DNA from 4 places in the Brevibacillus agri genome. Region 3 is predicted to be linked to each of the others. Evidence: riboswitches for the same ligand, from Rfam matches in the RefSeq annotation. Region 3 holds a riboswitch; each other region holds the start of a gene.
What was found. A riboswitch is a leader RNA that binds a small molecule or an ion and turns the genes downstream of it on or off. The one in region 3 is predicted to bind cobalamin.
Positions count from the first base shown of each region.

Region 1: linked by a shared signal. The riboswitch ahead of BA6348_RS11390 (ABC transporter substrate-binding protein) and the one ahead of BA6348_RS06850 (energy-coupling factor ABC transporter permease) in region 3 are both predicted to bind cobalamin.
Region 2: linked by a shared signal. The riboswitch ahead of BA6348_RS03575 (hypothetical protein) and the one ahead of BA6348_RS06850 (energy-coupling factor ABC transporter permease) in region 3 are both predicted to bind cobalamin.
Region 4: linked by a shared signal. The riboswitch ahead of cobO (cob(I)yrinic acid a,c-diamide adenosyltransferase) and the one ahead of BA6348_RS06850 (energy-coupling factor ABC transporter permease) in region 3 are both predicted to bind cobalamin.

Region 1 is NZ_CP026363.1:2,272,738-2,276,919, reverse strand. It holds gene BA6348_RS11400 (ABC transporter ATP-binding protein) at 1-195, opposite strand, end outside; gene BA6348_RS11395 (FecCD family ABC transporter permease) at 203-1,240, opposite strand; gene BA6348_RS11390 (ABC transporter substrate-binding protein) at 1,243-2,220, opposite strand; cobalamin riboswitch at 2,371-2,519, opposite strand; gene BA6348_RS11385 (MBL fold metallo-hydrolase) at 2,655-3,602, opposite strand; gene BA6348_RS11375 (IS110 family RNA-guided transposase) at 4,011-4,182, opposite strand, start outside.
Region 2 is NZ_CP026363.1:672,152-676,333, reverse strand. It holds gene BA6348_RS03585 (bifunctional 2-methylcitrate dehydratase/aconitate hydratase) at 1-623, opposite strand, end outside; gene mmgD (citrate synthase) at 651-1,760, opposite strand; gene BA6348_RS03575 (hypothetical protein) at 1,750-1,995, opposite strand; cobalamin riboswitch at 2,149-2,348, opposite strand; gene BA6348_RS03570 (YhgE/Pip domain-containing protein) at 2,475-4,182, opposite strand, start outside.
Region 3 is NZ_CP026363.1:1,373,362-1,377,543, forward strand. It holds gene BA6348_RS06845 (quinone-dependent dihydroorotate dehydrogenase) at 144-1,235, shown strand; cobalamin riboswitch at 1,390-1,586, shown strand; gene BA6348_RS06850 (energy-coupling factor ABC transporter permease) at 1,733-2,497, shown strand; gene BA6348_RS06855 (energy-coupling factor ABC transporter substrate-binding protein) at 2,494-2,778, shown strand; gene cbiQ (cobalt ECF transporter T component CbiQ) at 2,775-3,566, shown strand; gene BA6348_RS06865 (energy-coupling factor ABC transporter ATP-binding protein) at 3,571-4,182, shown strand, end outside.
Region 4 is NZ_CP026363.1:4,644,030-4,648,211, forward strand. It holds gene cobU (bifunctional adenosylcobinamide kinase/adenosylcobinamide-phosphate guanylyltransferase) at 1-140, opposite strand, end outside; gene cobD (threonine-phosphate decarboxylase CobD) at 137-1,243, opposite strand; gene cobO (cob(I)yrinic acid a,c-diamide adenosyltransferase) at 1,243-1,782, opposite strand; cobalamin riboswitch at 2,066-2,285, opposite strand; gene BA6348_RS22710 (MarR family winged helix-turn-helix transcriptional regulator) at 2,481-2,900, shown strand; gene BA6348_RS28100 (MFS transporter) at 2,917-3,201, shown strand; partial or broken gene BA6348_RS28105 (MFS transporter) at 3,216-3,680, shown strand; gene BA6348_RS22720 (hypothetical protein) at 3,698-4,075, opposite strand.

The sequences.
Region 1 (4,182 bases), 900 kb from region 3:
AACCGGTTTGCCCGCGAGCGTGATTTCTCCCGCATCAGCGGCAATCACACCGGAGAGCATTTTCAAAAGCGTTGATTTTCCGCTCCCATTCGGGCCGATGATGCCAAAAAACTCGCCCTGCTGGACTGTAAACCCGATCTCGCGCAGGACGGACACATCCTGGTAAGACTTTTGCAGCCCGCGCACTTCGATCATGACGCGACTACCTCCTTCCGATCCGTTTGTTTTGCTTCAGCAAATAGGCGAAAAACGGCGCTCCCAAAAACGCAGTCACGACCCCGAGCGGGATTTCTGTCGGCACGAGCAGCATTCGCGCCAGCGTATCCGCCCACAGCACGTACACACCGCCGCAGATGGTCGCCATCGGCAGCAAAATGCGGTAGTCAGGCCCGACCATCATCCGCACCAGATGCGGCACGACCAGCCCGACAAACCCGATGACGCCCGCAATCGAAACCGCCGCTGCAGTCAGGAGCGTAGAGACGAGCAAAATGATGAGCTTCGTCTTGTCGACGTTGACTCCGAGATGCGCCGCCTGCCGCTCCCCGAGCGCAAACAGGTTCAACGAGCGGGCATAGCCAAGCAGCACGAGCACGCCGATCAGCAAATACGGGACCAGGACGTACGTGAAGGCCCAGCCGCGAAACGACAGGCTTCCCATCAGCCAGAAAACGATCTCGTTCACCGTCTGATCCGACAGCGACACCATGAAGGACACGAGCGAGCCGAGAAACGCCTGAATGACGACGCCAGACAAAATAAGCGTCTCCGTCTGCAGCTTGCCTTGCGTCTTGGCGAGGGCAAGCACAATCCACAAGCTGACAAGCCCCGTCAAAAAGGCGACGACAGGCGTGCTCCACTCTCCAAGAACAGCAAACTGCAAGCCGAACAGGATCAGAAAAGCCGCCCCGACGGCCGAACCGGACGCTACGCCCATCGTGAACGGGTCCGCAAGCGGGTTGCGCAGCACGCCTTGAAAGCCCGCGCCCGCAAGCGACAGGCAAGCTCCGATCAAAATGGCCAGTACGACGCGCGGAAAACGCACCTTCATCACGATCTGCTCGGACGACTCCGGCCATGTCGCCGGAATCCACTCCGACATGCCGGGAAGCTGGTGCAAGAGGATGAGCCATACTTGCGAAAGAGAGAGCGACGCCGCCCCCATCGAAATGCTGACCACCACGGATACGAGCAGCACAAGGCTGCTCGCTCCTCCCCATATAAGCCATTGCTTTTTCATTTTTATTTCACCAGGTCAGGATAAATCGCTTTAGCTACCTCGATCAAACCTTGTGTAATGCGCGGGCCTGGGCGCGCCAGCAGGTTTTGGTCCATTCCGAACACTTGCTTCTCGCGGATCGCCTTCATCGTATCCCAGCCGTTGCGGTTTGCGATGATCTCTTCCAGCTTCGTGCCCGTCTTGTCATCCGTAATGCCTTTGGCGTACAAAATGACGTCGGGATCGCTTTTCAAAATCTTTTCCTCGCTGATTGGGTTCCAGCCCTCTGTGTCGGCCGCAATGTTCGTCCCGCCTGCCAGCGTCACCAGCTCGTCGAGGAACTCCCCTTTGCCCACGGTCCAGCCTGGCGCAAACTCCAGGTACACTTTTTTCTTGTTTTCCGGCTTCACCGCTTTGACGGCTTCCTGTACGCGGGCGATATCCTGCTTCATCGCGGCGACGACTTTTTCCGCCTGCTCCTGTCGGTTGGTGATAACCCCCATCGTCAAAATGTTGTTCAGGATGTCATCCACTTTTTTCGGATGCGTGACGTACACTGGCATGCCGAGCGATTTCAGCTTGTCGGCAACCGGCTTTTCCATCGAAATTCCGCCGATGACCAGATCGGGCGACTGGGCGAGAATCGCTTCTTCGCTCGGCTTGACGACTCCGCCCACTTTTGGCTTCGTGCTCGCTTCTGCCGGATAGTCGTCGAAGTCGGAGACACCGACAATCCGCTCGTTCAAGCCGAGCGCGAACAAGATTTCCGTCTCTGCCGGGGAAGTCGAGACGATTCGTTGCGGCTCTTTTGCCACGGTCACTTCTTTTCCGGTCGCGTCTGTGACGGTAAGCGGGTAGACGGTCTGCTTGGCAGCCGCGTCCTGTGGTGCTGTCTGCGGTGCTTCTGCCTGCGGAGCAGGTGCCGTCTGGGTGTTGCCGCCGCAGCCGACGAGACTTGCAGCAAGCACCAGCGGGATGAGCAGTTTCCATGCGCGTTTCATATGTATGACTTCCTTTCTGTGCGACTGGTTGATTCTTAGCAAACAAAAACCCTTCGCTTCCAACCGGAACCAAAGGGTCGACATGTCAGGCTCATCCATGCTCACGCAAAAAAACGTCCTGAACGGGCCGAACCTTTCCGCGAAGGCGCAGGCACATCAGGCAAACAGGCAGGTCTCCTGGCTTGGCAGCTATTGCGACAGCCGCTTTACAGTGGCGGGACCGCGCCGGACTTGCACCGGCTTCCCTTTTCACCTCGTCCTTTGGCAAGGACCAAGGCACCTGTTTGCGCGTATTCAATTGCAATGGCCTACAACTGCTAAGACTCATCCATCATGATAGCATTCCTTTGCCAAAAAAAGAATGCTTTTTCGCTGCTGCCACGGCTACGTAAGCCCATGCTGCCCGTCTCGTACCCGCTGTCTGGCGTCTCCCGCTATTTCCTGCGCTTTTGCAAATAGTCGACAATTCCCATCGCACATACTTGCAAATCGAGCCGCAGCACGTCCAGCACCTCATGCCCGTCGCCGATCCCGAACGATTGCAGATGCGCCAGTACACGCCCGAACAGCCGCTCCGCCAGTTCGCCATCGCCGAGTCCAGCGGCTACGACCGCCTCCCCTTCCGCCACAAAGACAGGAAGCCACTCGCGCACCTGCCGATAGACGTCGGCAACATCGTCAGTCATGCCGAAATGCCCGAAATAGATTCGCGCAAGACCGCGCTGTTCAAAGCGTTCCACGGAGCGCAGCATCGCCTGCGGGTCAAACTGGTTCGGCGAGGTGGACGGCAGGACGAAGTGAATCCCGTCCCGTTGAAGCTGCGGATAGAAGACACCCGCTGTATCTCCCGTGAACATGCCGCGGCTGACCGGGTCGTAAATGCTGAAATGATGGTTGGCATGTCCCGGCGTGTCCCAAAATTCCAGGACACAGTTGGCGCCAATTTGCAGCGTCTCCTGGTCGGCGCGCACGATGATCCGCTCTTCGGGAACGGCGACAATCGGATCGAACAGGCGGTCAAAATCGTCGTGATACACCGCTCTGGCGCCCGCGATCAACCGACTCGGGTCCACCAGATGGCGCGCTCCTTTTGGATGCACCACGATTTTTGCCTGCGGGCACTCGCGCAAAAAAAGTCCCGCTCCCCCCGCGTGATCGAGGTGAATGTGCGTCACGATGATGTACTTCACTTGCTCCGGGGAAAATCCGAGCCTGCGCAGCCCTTCCCGTATGTACGGGACAGAAGGACTCGGCCCTGTCTCGACCAGGGTCAACTCGTCCTCGGCGATGACGTACGTTCCCGTCCGCTGCGCCCAGCCCATATCAAACCCGTCGATCAGATGGATGCGATGCCCCAGGAAAATCGGTTCTGTAGCTTTCATGTATACCCTCCCACTATAAAGTAATGTTTTCTCCTGTTTTCTCGCTCATTCTCTGTTTTTTAACTTTGACATCTTAAAGCTCTTGTCGGAAGATTGAAGGAGATACAAATATTTCTGTAAGGGCTGTGGCGGGAATAGAGCCTGCAATCACCAGTTTCCAGACTGTGGATAAAAAGGTATGATCGCACAGTGGATCTCCACATCCGCCCTCGGGGTTTACCCTCCCATGTCACGCTGGGTCTATGCCCTTACATTCCTTCGTTCTACCTCTCAAGGGGTGGAGGCCGATTCTAGCTCCTCGACTGGGTCGTTGCCCTTATGGATTATAATTCTTCGGCTTCTCCGGTGCTTCCGTTGTCATGGTTGTACACATGTGAATAAGCGAGATGACAGGTTTGTTGATAAGCTTTATGCAGCACTTTGTTGTAGCTGGGCTTGTCGAATCGGCCCCAATACTTCGTTTGCGTTATACTCTTTCTGCTTTGTCCCCAGTGCATAGAGGACGCGAACCAGTTTTCCACATAAGGCGATAATCGATTGCTTCTTCTTGAGCGGATTTTGACTACGCGTTGTATAATAC
Region 2 (4,182 bases), 700 kb from region 3:
GTGCGCAAGGCGGAATTGTCGATCCACGCATTGGACAAAGCGTTGATAATTTCTTCCCGGCCGCCGCCCAGCATCTTCGTCACGACAGCCGTTGTGGCGATTTTGACGAACAGCACGTGATCCAGGCCGACGCGGTTCAGGCTGTTTTCCAAAGCGAGCACACCCTGGATTTCGTGCGCTTTCACCATCATTTCCAGCACATCGCGCACGACGAGCGGTTCTTTTCCTTCTGCCAGGCGTACGCGGCTCAAATAATCGGCTACTGCCAAAATACCGCCGAGGTTGTCCGACGGATGCCCCCACTCTGCGGCCAGCCACGTATCGTTGTAATCGAGCCAACGGATCATGCAACCGATATTGAACGCTCCGCGCACCGGGTCAAGCACGTACGAGGTTCCCGGTACACGGCAACCGTTCGGAACGACGGTTTCAGGCACGATCGGCCCGAGCAGCTTCGTGCACTCCGGATAGGACAGAGCCAAAATGCCGCATCCGAGCGTATCCAGCAGCACGTAGCGTGCGGTCTGGAACGCTTCTTCACTCGTAATCTCCTTCGTCAGCACATAGTCTGCGATTTCCTCCAGCAACTGGTCTGTTTTTGTCCGTTCATTCATTTTCAGCATGCGAATCATTCCTTTCTCTTTTTGGATTTACGCGCGGCGTTGGCCGATGTAGTTGACCCGGGGCCGGAACAGGCGGTTGTGTTTATGCTGCTCGATCACATGCGCGCACAGCCCTACTGTTCTCGCACTGAAAAAGATCGGGGTGTACAGCGGAATCGGAATCCCGAGCATCCAGTACACCGGAGCGGCGTAATAATCGAGATTCGGGTAAATGCCCTTCTCGCACTCCATGATTTTCTCTCCGGCTTCGCACATCTGATACAGCAGGTCGTCTCCTTTGGCGTCGCACAGTTGCCTCAAGGCGTCCTTCATCATGAGGGCACGCGGATCGATCTTTTTCATGTACACGCGGTGGCCGAATCCCATAATCCGCTCTTTGTTGGCCAGCTTGGACTCCAGCAATTGCTCAAATTCCTCGACCGAGCTTGCCTCAAGCAGCATGTGCATCACCGCTTCGTTTGCTCCGCCGTGCAAGTTTCCTTTCAGCGAAGCGACCGCTCCGGTCAATGCCCCGTACAAATCCGACAAAGTGGAGGCGATCACCCGCGCCGTAAAGGTCGAATTGGGCATTTCGTGCTCGCTGTACAAAACCAGGGATCGGTCGAAGATGGCCTCTTCGAAGGCAGACGGGATTTTGCCCGTAATCATGTAGAGAAAATTGGCGCTGTACGACAGCTCCGGCAACGGTGCCACCAGCTCGGCTTTTTGAATCACGCGGTAGCTGTTGGCGACGATGTTCGGCACTTTGCCGAGCAGCTTGTAGGCCCGCTCCTTGTTGGCTTGCGGCGAGCAGTTGTCGAGGTGACTGTCATAGCCGGCCAGCGCCGACAGCCCCGTCCGCAAGCCGTCCATCGGATGCGTTTTTTCCGGCAGCAGCTTGAGCATGTCGAACACTTCTCTCGGGATGTCGTACTCGCTCTTCAGCTTCTCTTCTACCGCCCGCTTTTGTTCCTCGTTCGGCAGCGCTTCCTCCAGCAAAAGATGGACGATATCCAGGTAACGGTACGCTTTGGACAGCTCGATCAAGTCGTACCCTTTGATGACGATTTCTCCTTGCTTCGTATCCAGAAAGGAAATGCTCGTTTCCGCAGCCACTACCCCTTCCAGACCTGGAAAAAACTTTTCTTCAACTCCCATGTTCCTCATCCTCCGCCCCAAATAGGTTGATCTTTAGACGTTGATAAGCCTTGTCGAGATTTTGCAAAAGCTTTTCTTGATCCGCTGGACTGTCTGATCGCCTGATGACCTCGTCTTTTAATTTCGAGTAATGCGCCTTGATAACGCTCGGGTTCTCTATCGTCAAGTTGTTCATAATGCACGCCTGAAAATCGTTGGTAAAATACTCAACCGTTCCAAACAAAAAATCGCTCATCCGTCACGTACCCTCCTGAAAATCCGCACAAAAAAACAACTTCCGCAGAAGTTGTTAAGAGGCGAATGAATACTCAAATAAGCATGCTGATTGTCCAAATCAAAAACACGCCTATCCATTTCGCACTTAACACCCCCTATCCTCGTAGGTATTGATGTTGTGCTCAAACAGGCAGGTCTCCTGGCTTATGTTCATCGCTTTTCGAACCTTCCCATTTTCGGCTGGCGAAAACAGTGGCATCTTCGAATCGCTCCCAATTACAGTTGCGGGACAGCGTCGGATTCTAACCGAACTTCCCTTTTAAGCAGATAAAAGATGGTGAATTTATCTGCACCTGTTTGTACACGTATTTAGTTTGTCTCGAATATACCACCGATTCAGAAAATTAACAATTGGATTCTTTCCTAAAAATTGGGTAACCCGATTGAACGCACACGAAAAAACCAGCCAATAACGATGATTGGCTGGTTACTGATGGCTTACCCGATAATTTTTGTCTTCTTGGCATTCTCCATCGATTTTTGAATCAGACCGCTCAACGGACGCTTCAAGGCAAGCGCGATGAACAGGCTGATTCCGATGAAACCGAACAGAAAGAGAATATCCCGGATCGCCGTCTCCCAAAGCACCCCGCCTACGCCCTCCCGCAGCAAGCTGATCGCGTAGGTGAACGGCATGAACGGATTCAATGCCTGGAAAAAGGGAGCGGTCATGCTGATCGGGAACGTCCCGCCCGAGCTGGAAAACTGGAACACCATGAAAATGATCGCGATGCCTTTGCCCACGTTGCCGAATACGGACAGCAGCGTGTACGTGATCGTGACGAATACCATGCTGACGAGCATCGCGAAAAGCACAAACGGGACTTTATCCGCAACATAAGCTTCCAGAATGTAAATGTCTCCAAGCGTAATGCACAATGCCTGAAGCAGACCGATCGTCACAAACGTGCCCAAGCGGCCCAAATAAAGCTGGTACGGCTTGTAGCGGCCATCCGGATTTTCCGCATCCGGCTTGAGCAGGGAAATCAGCAGCGTGGCCCCGACCCATAGCGACAGGACGCCGTAAAACGGAGACATCGCCGAGCCGTAGTTCGGGATCGGGTATTTGCGGTTTTCCTTGATCTGCACCGGGCTGGCGAGAAATTCGCTCTCTTTTTGAATATCCCCGCGCAAAAGCTTGGCGAGATCGGCGAAGTTGTTGTTCGCCTCTACCTCTCTCAGCTTGTCTGCCGCCTGCGAAATCGCGCTCTCCAGCTTGGGCAAATCGTCGCGAACCAGCGCCGCCACTCTGTGGACGCCGTTCTCCACCTCCGGCAGCTTGTTGCGCACAAAATCAGCCAGCTTCACAAGTTCCGCTTCCGCCTGCGGCAAATCGTTGCGAATGAATGCCGCCGCCTGGTCGAGCTTTTGCCCGATGGCTGGCAAGTTTTCCTTCAAGAACGGAGCCGCCGTGCGAATCGCTTTGGCAAAAGCGTCCGACTTCGCTTGCAGCGTTTGCGCCAACTCGTGAACCCGCGCCTGAATTTGCGGCAGCTCCTGCTCGATTCGTTTCAGCTCTGCCAGGCCAAGCTCCAGACCTGCCTTCGTTTCCTTGAGAATCGTCTCGATATCCGGGAGCTTTTCCTGCGCTTTGTGCAAAAGCTCGGCGGACGTTCCCGTGATCGTCTTCAGCTTTTCAATGCCTTCCTCGATTTTCGGAACGATTTCGCTATCGTAGCGCCCGAGAATATCGCCCAGTTCCGCGCTCGTGTTTTTCGACAGTTCGTTCAGGCTCTCGACCAAGTCTCGCGCTGGCTTTTTCCCGTTTTCCAGCGCGTCTGCAATCGTGCCGAGAATTTCGATTTGCCGATTCATCCTGTCCTCGAGCCCGTGCAGCCGCTCTGACAAACGGTCCAGCGGCTGTCCGGGGATGTAGCCGTTCAGCTTGTCGGCCAGCGCTGCGGTATGTTCCAGCACGCGCACGACTCGGGACAGCCTGTCCTGGACGGCATGAACCTCTTCTGCTGTCGGCAAGCGCTCCGGATTGAGCTGCAAAAGCCTGTCTGTAAGCTGCGCAAGCGCATCGGCAGCTTGCTGGGCCAGCAGGAGATTTTGCTTAATCAGCGGCGCGATTGTGTCCCATGCGCCGTCATGGGTTGCAAAAAACCGATTCAGTTGATCGGCCAAATCGGCTCCTTTGTCCGTC
Region 3 (4,182 bases):
AACCAACGTCCCCCCGACTTGGTGGTTTTGTTATGGTTTGTTTGCCCGGCTGGAAATATGTATCGCGTATAAAGGTTAGCCCACGATAAATAAAGTGTGGTATTCTACAATGAGGTAAAAATGGAGTAAGGAGTGCAGCCGGGATGTATAAGCTCATTAGGAAATATCTGTTCCAGATGGATACGGAAGAGATTCATGAAAGAACGGTTGATGCCCTGAAGCTGGTGGAAGATTCTGCTCCGGGAAAAAGCTTGCTGCGAATGATGTTTCAGGTGAAGGACGAGCGTCTTGCCACAAAGCTGTGGGGAATGACGTTTCCCAATCCGGTAGGGCTCGCCGCCGGTTTTGACAAAAATGCCGAAGTGTATCATGCACTGGGTGCGCTCGGGTTCGGGTTCGTGGAAGTCGGGACATTGACCCCGCAAGGACAGCCGGGCAATCCGCGGCCGCGCCTGTTTCGCCTGCCTGAGCACGAGGCGATCATCAACCGGATGGGCTTCAACAACCACGGTGCTTATTTGGCTTCGCAGCACCTGGTCGATTACGCGTATTCCGATGTTCCGATCGGGATCAACATTGGCAAAAACAAAGTCACTCCCAATGAGGAAGCGGCTTCTGACTATATCAAATGCCTGGACATGCTCTATTCGTACGGCCATTATTTCGTCATTAATATCAGCTCTCCGAATACGCCCAATCTTCGCGATTTGCAGGAAACCGAGAGCATGCGGCTGCTGGTGCGGGCGGTGCGCGAAAAAGCGGCGGAAATGGAAGCGCGCGGCATTCAGAAAAAGCCGATTCTGCTCAAAGTAGCCCCCGACATGTCCGACGAGCACATGCGCGATGTCGTGCAAGGAGCGGTGGAAGAGGGCATTTCCGGCATTATTGCCACCAATACGACCTTGTCGCGTGAAGCCGTTCAAGGGCATCACTATGCCGAGGAAGCGGGAGGACTGAGCGGAAAACCGCTGACAGAGCGTTCGACTGCCTGGGTAAAAGAAATTTACCAGGAAGTGGGCGACAAGGTGCCGATCATTGGCGTAGGGGGCATTTTCACGGGGGAAGATGCGTACGCGAAAATCCGGGCGGGCGCAAGTCTCGTGCAAGTGTACACCGGAATGATTTATCAAGGCCCGGGCATCTCCAAGCAAATCAACAAAAAGCTTTTGCAACTGTTGAAGCGCGACGGCTTTTCCCACATCAGCGAAGCGGTCGGCGTGGACGCCAGGTCGTAAGCATAAAAAAGAAGCGGATGCAACAAAGACCGATGACTCCCGGAATGGCGGGGCATCGGTTTTTTTACGCAGTTATACTCCGCTGATTATATTCTTCCGCTTTTTCCCTTGATTCTGTATAATAATGTGGGACAAGCAAGAACTATCTAACAATTGCATATCGTCGGCGATAGGTGCCTTTATGTGCAAGCCGCATAAAGGGTAACAGGGAATCGGGTGAAAGTCCCGAGCGGTCCCGCCACTGTAATCAGGGAGTTCTCTTTGAGATAGAGCCACTCATATTCATATGGGGAAGGACAAAGAGCGCGATGAGCTGAAAGCCAGGAGACCTACCTACTTGCCACACCCAGGAATACCTTCGCGGAAAGGAGCGGTGAATACGAAGCAATAGGACTGTGCCAACGGTCTGTTGTTTTTGTGCGCATACCTCGTCTGCTAGCGGATGAGGTTTTTTTGTTGGTGAAAAAAGAAAGAACAGCAAAGGAGGAGGAAATGTCTTGAATCGATCCCGTTTCGTTTCGACCTGTCTGTTGATTGCAGGCTTTGTCCTTTATTTTCTCGTAAATGAACCGCAGACGTCCCACGCGATGCACATCATGGAAGGGTATTTGCCGCTGGGCTGGGCGCTGTTTTGGTGGGTAGTATTTATTCCATTTTTTATTTTCGGCATTCGTTCCTTGAACAAAATCGTCAAGGAGCATCCGCAAATGAAGCTGCTGATCGGCGTATCCGGCGCGTTTGCCTTTGTGTTGTCTGCGCTGAAAATTCCTTCGGTGACGGGCAGCAGCTCGCACCCGACGGGAACCGGGCTTGGCGCGATCATGTTTGGCCCGTGGGTCATGTCCGTGCTCGGCAGCCTGGTGCTGCTGTTCCAGGCGCTGCTTTTGGCGCATGGAGGGCTGACGACGCTTGGAGCCAATGCGGTGTCCATGGCAGTAGTAGGGCCGATGGTAGCTTACGGCGTCTATCGCCTGATCGTGCGCGGAAACGGCGGACAGCGTTTGGCCGTATTCGCTGCTGCTGCGCTCGCAGACTTGGCTACTTATGTCGTGACCTCCGTGCAGTTGGCTTTGGCTTTCCCGGCTGAATCCGGCGGCGTTATGGCATCGTTCGCGAAATTCGCAGGAATTTTTGCCATCACCCAGGTTCCGTTGGCGATCAGCGAAGGGCTTTTGACCGTGCTCGTCTGGAACTGGCTGCAGTCTTACAATGCAAAAGAGCTGGCGCAACTTCGCCTGCTGAAACGGGAGGAATCGCTGTGAAAAAAGGGATGAACTGGCTGCTGCTCCTGGGCGTAGTCTTGCTGGCGGTTGTGCCGTTGCTGTTGGTGCAGGATTCGGAGTTCGGGGGAGCAGATGGAGCGGCTGAGGAAGCGATCAAGGAAATCGCCCCTGCTTACGAGCCGTGGTTCGAGCCGTTGCTTGAACCGCCAGGTGGCGAGACAGAGAGCTTGCTGTTCGCGGTGCAAGCGGCGCTCGGGGCGGGCGTTGTCGGCTATGCCGTGGGATTGTACAAGGGCCGGCTGGATAAGCATAAAAAATGAATTGGCAGCAGCTTGATTCGCTTTCCTATCAAAACCGGCTGCGATTTTTGCCGCCTGAGCACAAGCTCCTGTTTGCGGGCGTGCTGATTTTGCTCGTTTTGACGGGACATGAATGGTTGCAGATGGCGATTTGTCTATGGATGGGAGTATGGGTAATGGTGTATGCCCGTATTCCCGTCCGTTTCTATTTCGGATTTTTCATCTTGTCCCTGTCGTTTTTTGTCCTGGGGCTTCCGGCGCTGTTGCTGGAAGCAGTAAGAGCGGATGCAGGGGCGGTCGTCCAGGCAGTTGCGGCGTGGAAGATCGGGCCGTATCTGGTCTACGTTCCGGCAAGCGCGCTCGACAAGGTGTGGCTGCTTTTTTGGCGGACGATGGCCAGCCTCGCCTGCTTTGCTTTTGTCTTGTTTACCGTGCCGTTTGCCGAGATTTTGCAAGTGCTGCGCAAGCTGAAACTTCCGGTCATCGTGACGGATTTGCTCATGATTACGTACCGTTTTATTTTCGTGCTGCTCGGCGTCTCTCATCAACTGTGGATTGCCCAGCGCGCGCGCGGAGGCCATCGCGGGTTCCGGGCGATGCTGCGGGATGCGAGCGGACTGGCCGCGCAGTTGTTCGTCAGGTCCATGCGCAAGTACGATGCGCTGTACAAAGGGATGGCAGCGAGAGGCTTCGGGGAAAGCCTGCAGGTGCTTTCCTTGCACACTCATTCTCGCTCCGGCCGATATGAAGCAGAGTCAATCGCAGGCTGTATTTTGCTGATTTTGCTGGAGTGGTGGACAGGAGGGTAATGCTTTGACATCATGGCTGTTGGAATTTGTTGATTTGCACTACGCCTATCCAGGCGGCCGTGGCCCTGTCCTGAAAGGGTTGTCCCTGGGCATTCCGGAGGGGAAAAAATGCGCCTTGCTCGGGCGAAACGGCTGCGGCAAGTCCACCTTGTTTTTGCACGGGAACGGCATCATCCAGCCGCAGCAAGGGCAAGTGCTGTGGCGAGGAACGCCCCTCAGCTACAAACGCGCTGCCTTGCAAGAGATGACGCAAAAAGTCGGGCTGGTCTTCCAGGACCCGGAGCATCAGTTGATCGCCAGCACGGTCGCCGAGGATATTTCCTACGGGCTGTGCAACCGGAACTTGCCCGCCGACGTAATCCGCGAGAAAGTGCGGGCTGTCCTGGACGCGTTTGGCATGACAGAGCTGGCGGACGTTCCGATTCACCACCTCAGCCTGGGACAAAAGCGGCGTCTCGCCCTTGCCGGGGTCATGGTGCTTGCGCCGGAGCTGCTGCTGTTGGATGAGCCTACGGCCTACCTCGACCGTTACCAGACCAAAAATTTGCTGCGCGAGCTGGATGCCATTCACCAAAACGGCACGACCGTGCTGATGGCGACCCACGATATGGACATC
Region 4 (4,182 bases), 2.1 Mb from region 3:
TCGATCCGCTGCCGCATTTCCTCGTCCCACGCCTGACCCGTCGCCACGTACAGGACGCGCTCTCCGGCCTGTTGCGCCAGTTCTTCCGCAAAGCGGCTTTTTCCCGAGCGCACGCCGCCTGTCACCAGCACAAGACTCATCGCTCCCCGCTCCCTTCGCTGTGTACCTCGCGCAAGGCCGCGATCAAGCGCGCATTGTCTTCTGGCCCGCGAACGGCGATGCGCACGTCATGCGCCGTCAATCCGGGATACATGGCGCAACTGCGAATCAGCACGCCTTTTTTGCCGAGCCGCTCTTGCAGTTGTGCGGCTGGCAAGCCCTCCGGCGAGCGAAGCAGCAAAAAGTTCGCCTCCCCCGGCCAGACCTTCCAGCCCAGCTCCCCGCGAATAAACGCGACCAGGCCAGCGCGCTCCCTGGCGACCAGGCTGCGTGTCCGCCGCTCGTACTCATGCTCTTGCAAGCACAGCTCCCCCGCCAAAAGCGCAAGCGCATTCACGCTCCAGCTCACCTGCTTCGCGCGCATTTTCGCAATCGCGTCAGGCTGGGCGATCGCGTATCCGAGACGCAAGCCGGGGATCGCGTACATTTTCGTCATCGACCGCAGCAAAATGACGCGGGGAAAGCGCTCCAGCCGACTTGCCAGCGTAAACTGGCGGCTTTCTTCCACAAAATCGAGAAACGCCTCGTCCACGACCAGCCACGTATCGGTCTGGGCCGTCCAGTCCGCCATCTGCAACAGCTCCTGTGGCTCATACAAGATGCCAGTCGGATTGTTCGGCGAGCCGACAAACACCAGATCAGCCTGTTCGAACAGACGGTACAGCTCGGCGCTGTCGGCCTTGTAGCCGTTCTCTTCTTTTCCGTAGCAGCCGATGACGGTTGCGCCAAACTGCTCGGAAAGCTCTGCATATTCCGAAAAGCAAGGATAAATCACGCCGACTGTTTGCGGCTGCAGCCCGAGAATCGCGAGCGCCATCGCTTCTGCCGCTCCGTTCGCAGGCAAAAGCCATTCCTTTGGCAACTGCAACCGCTGCGCCAACGCCCGGCGAAACTGGCGATGCCCAGGGTCCGGGTAACGCAGCACGGCAGACAGCGAGGCCAAAAGCATCTCGCGCACGCTGTCCGGCATGCCCAGCGGGTTAATATTGGCACTGAAATCAAGGAATTGGCCCGGCTCCATCCCAAAGCGGTCCGCTGCCGTCAGCAAATCTCCGCCGTGGCCGTACGCTTCCAGTACGTTCATCAAAACTCTACCCCCAGCACCGCTGGTATTCCTTCATCGTAGTAATGCTTGATCTGCTTCATCTCTGTCACGAGATCGGCCATGTCGATGATTTCCTGCTTGGCGCTCCGCCCCGTCACGACCAGATGCACATGGCTCGGCCTGTTTTGAATCGCTTCCAAAACGTCCGCGAGCGGCAGCACGTCCGCAATCGGAAAACGGTCGATCGCCAGCGCATTGTTCAGCTCGTCGAGAATGACGACATCGTACTCGCCCGAAGCGAGCTTTTCCCGGGCGAACGCCCACGCTTCCTGCAGCGCCGCGCGATGCTCCTCCGGCGTCTTCGTCCAGGTGAAGCCTACGCCTTTTTGCACGATTTCGATGCCCAGCTTGTCGAAGATGATTTTCTCTCCGTACGTGCGCTCCGGCGACTTGATGAACTGGATCATGATGACCTTTTTGCCTCGTCCAGTCGCGCGCACAGCCAGCCCCACCGCGGCTGTTGTCTTTCCTTTGCCGTCTCCGGTGTAGACCAAAAACAGGCCCCGCTTGTTGCTCAAGTACGCTCACCCCCAAAATAAACTGTAGGCCCCGTTGCCCATCCCTAATAATTTTCGGAGGCACAGCGCTCCAAAAATGCAGTTTAGGCTCCGTTGCCTATTTCAAATGTTTTCCATAGCCTCGTTATTTACCTGACTGAAAAAGTGAAGAGTTTGCCGATTTGCTTCCTGTTTCGCTTTCCGCGTACAAAAAAACGCCTTGTTTCCCCAAACCTCCAAGGAAAACAAAGCGCGGATAGCCGACTGCAACAATCCTCACCTCATCCTTTGACCCGAAGGAAATCAGTGGACATCAAAACAGGCAGGTCTCCTGGCTCAAGGATCTTCGCTCTTCTTCCTCCTTCCCGCACGCTGGCGTGCAGTGGATGGCGCCGTTGCCAAGAAGAAGAGCTCCTCTTTTACAGTGGCGGGACCGCGTTGGCTTTTCACCAAACTTCCCTTTTAACCTCGCATTCGCAAACTATCGCTTGCGAAAAACAAGGACCTGTTTTTCTACCATATTCAAATGTCGTTCTTTTCTATGACAAGCACTTGCTTTAATAATAGCAAATGCTACCGGGGATTCAAGCAAAAGCTGCGGATAGGAACATACTGGGCATTGATCTTTGTTTTGTGAACTAATTATTTGTACACAAATCTTTTGTGTGCGTGTTATCTTATTCTTACATCGATTTCCAATAAAATATTTGGAGGTACATATGGATCGGATTGAGGATTGCTATGGGTTTCTTCTCGGGAAGGCGTATCAAAAAATCTGGCAAATGGAAAAGGCCAAATTATCGCCGTACGGGATTACTCCCGTGCAGTTTGTTCTATTACATGCGCTATGGGAAAAAGATGGCCAAAAAGGTGTGGAATTGGGTAGTCGGCTTCGCTTGGATGGAGCAACCATCACGGGGGTGCTCGATCGACTGCAAAATATGGGGCTCATCGAGCGTCGTTCCGATCCCAATGATCGCCGGACGAACTTGATTTTTCTGACTCTGCGAGGCAAGGAATTGGAACAACCTCTGAATCAGATCAGTGACGAAGTGAATCAAGAAGCGATGTCCATATTCAGTGAAGAAGAAGCGAAATTATTCAAAAACATGCTGACCAGATTGGGATTAAACTCATAAGGAGTGCGTTGAGACTGTGAAGAGCAAAGTGCATTACGCGTGGATCATTTTATTTGTCACCTTTTTCGCATTGTTGGCTGTGCAAGGAGCAAGACTTTCTTTCGGAGCATTTATTGAACCTTGGGAGAATGGCTTTGCCGCGGATCGAGGTACCATTTCTCTCATCTCCACATTGAGTTTTGTCATTTATGGCATATCCCAACCAATAGCAGGCAGGTTGATTGACCGCTTTGGTGCCAGGTCCATTCTCTTAGGCAGCACACTTCTGGTTGGTCTGAGCATTTTTTCACGCAATGGGTAACTTCCCTCTGGCAATTGTTTATTCTCTATGGTGTCTTCGCTTCCATTGGTGTTGGAGGTGCCTCCAATGTAGCCGCAACCATTATGGTCACAAATTGGTTCAATAAAAGGCGTGGACTCGCATTCGGAGTAATAGAGGCTGGCTTTAGCGTAGGCCAAATGGTAGTTGTGCCAGCCTCACTGTTTTTCATACAGTGGTTTGACTGGAAAATGGCTGTTGCGGTATTGGGTCTCTTTTTACTGATCGTGGTATTTCCCGTCATGATGTTTCTTCTGAAGAATCATCCTGCCGAAAAGGGGTTGCAACCGATAGGAGGTTCGCCACAGATCGCAGATGAAAGACAACAAATACATCCTTCCAGCCGGCAACCGGTCAGGCGGATATTTCCAACCAAGGCTTTCTGGTTTCTGATTTTGCCGTTTTTCATCTGCGGATTCACCACTACCGGCTTAATGGACACGCACCTCATTCCCTTTGCCTAACGAAACCAGCGAGCTTACAAAAAGTCCGCCATGATGATTTCCAGGTCAAACGGAGTGATTCCCTCGTCCATGGAGAAAACCGTGTCCGCCTCATCCGCCCGGTCAGTCAGCGTGCCTCTCGCTTGCGCATGAAGCGTGAACAGCTCATAGAGAGTGGGCTTCACCAGCGAGGTGAGCGCCCTTCCCATCCACTCCACGCCGCCTCCGTTCGCCTCTACGTTATTGACAAACCGGGGGTGGGAGCGCAGCGCGATGTCCGTCCAGATCACTTTTCGCTCCGCCAGATCGAGAATGACCGGGATGCAGATCGTAGAGCGTGAAGCGAGGTCGATCTTGTCCTGCACCGTCTGCGGTTCAAAAATTTCCCCCGACTGTGGAGCCTTGCGTATCATCCAGCCCGCATAACATTCGGGCAAATCGCAATAGGGCTGACTGTTGAGACTCCCACGGCTAAAGCCGCAAGCCTTCCACCTTGCGGTGTACGGGTGGGATTCTTGAA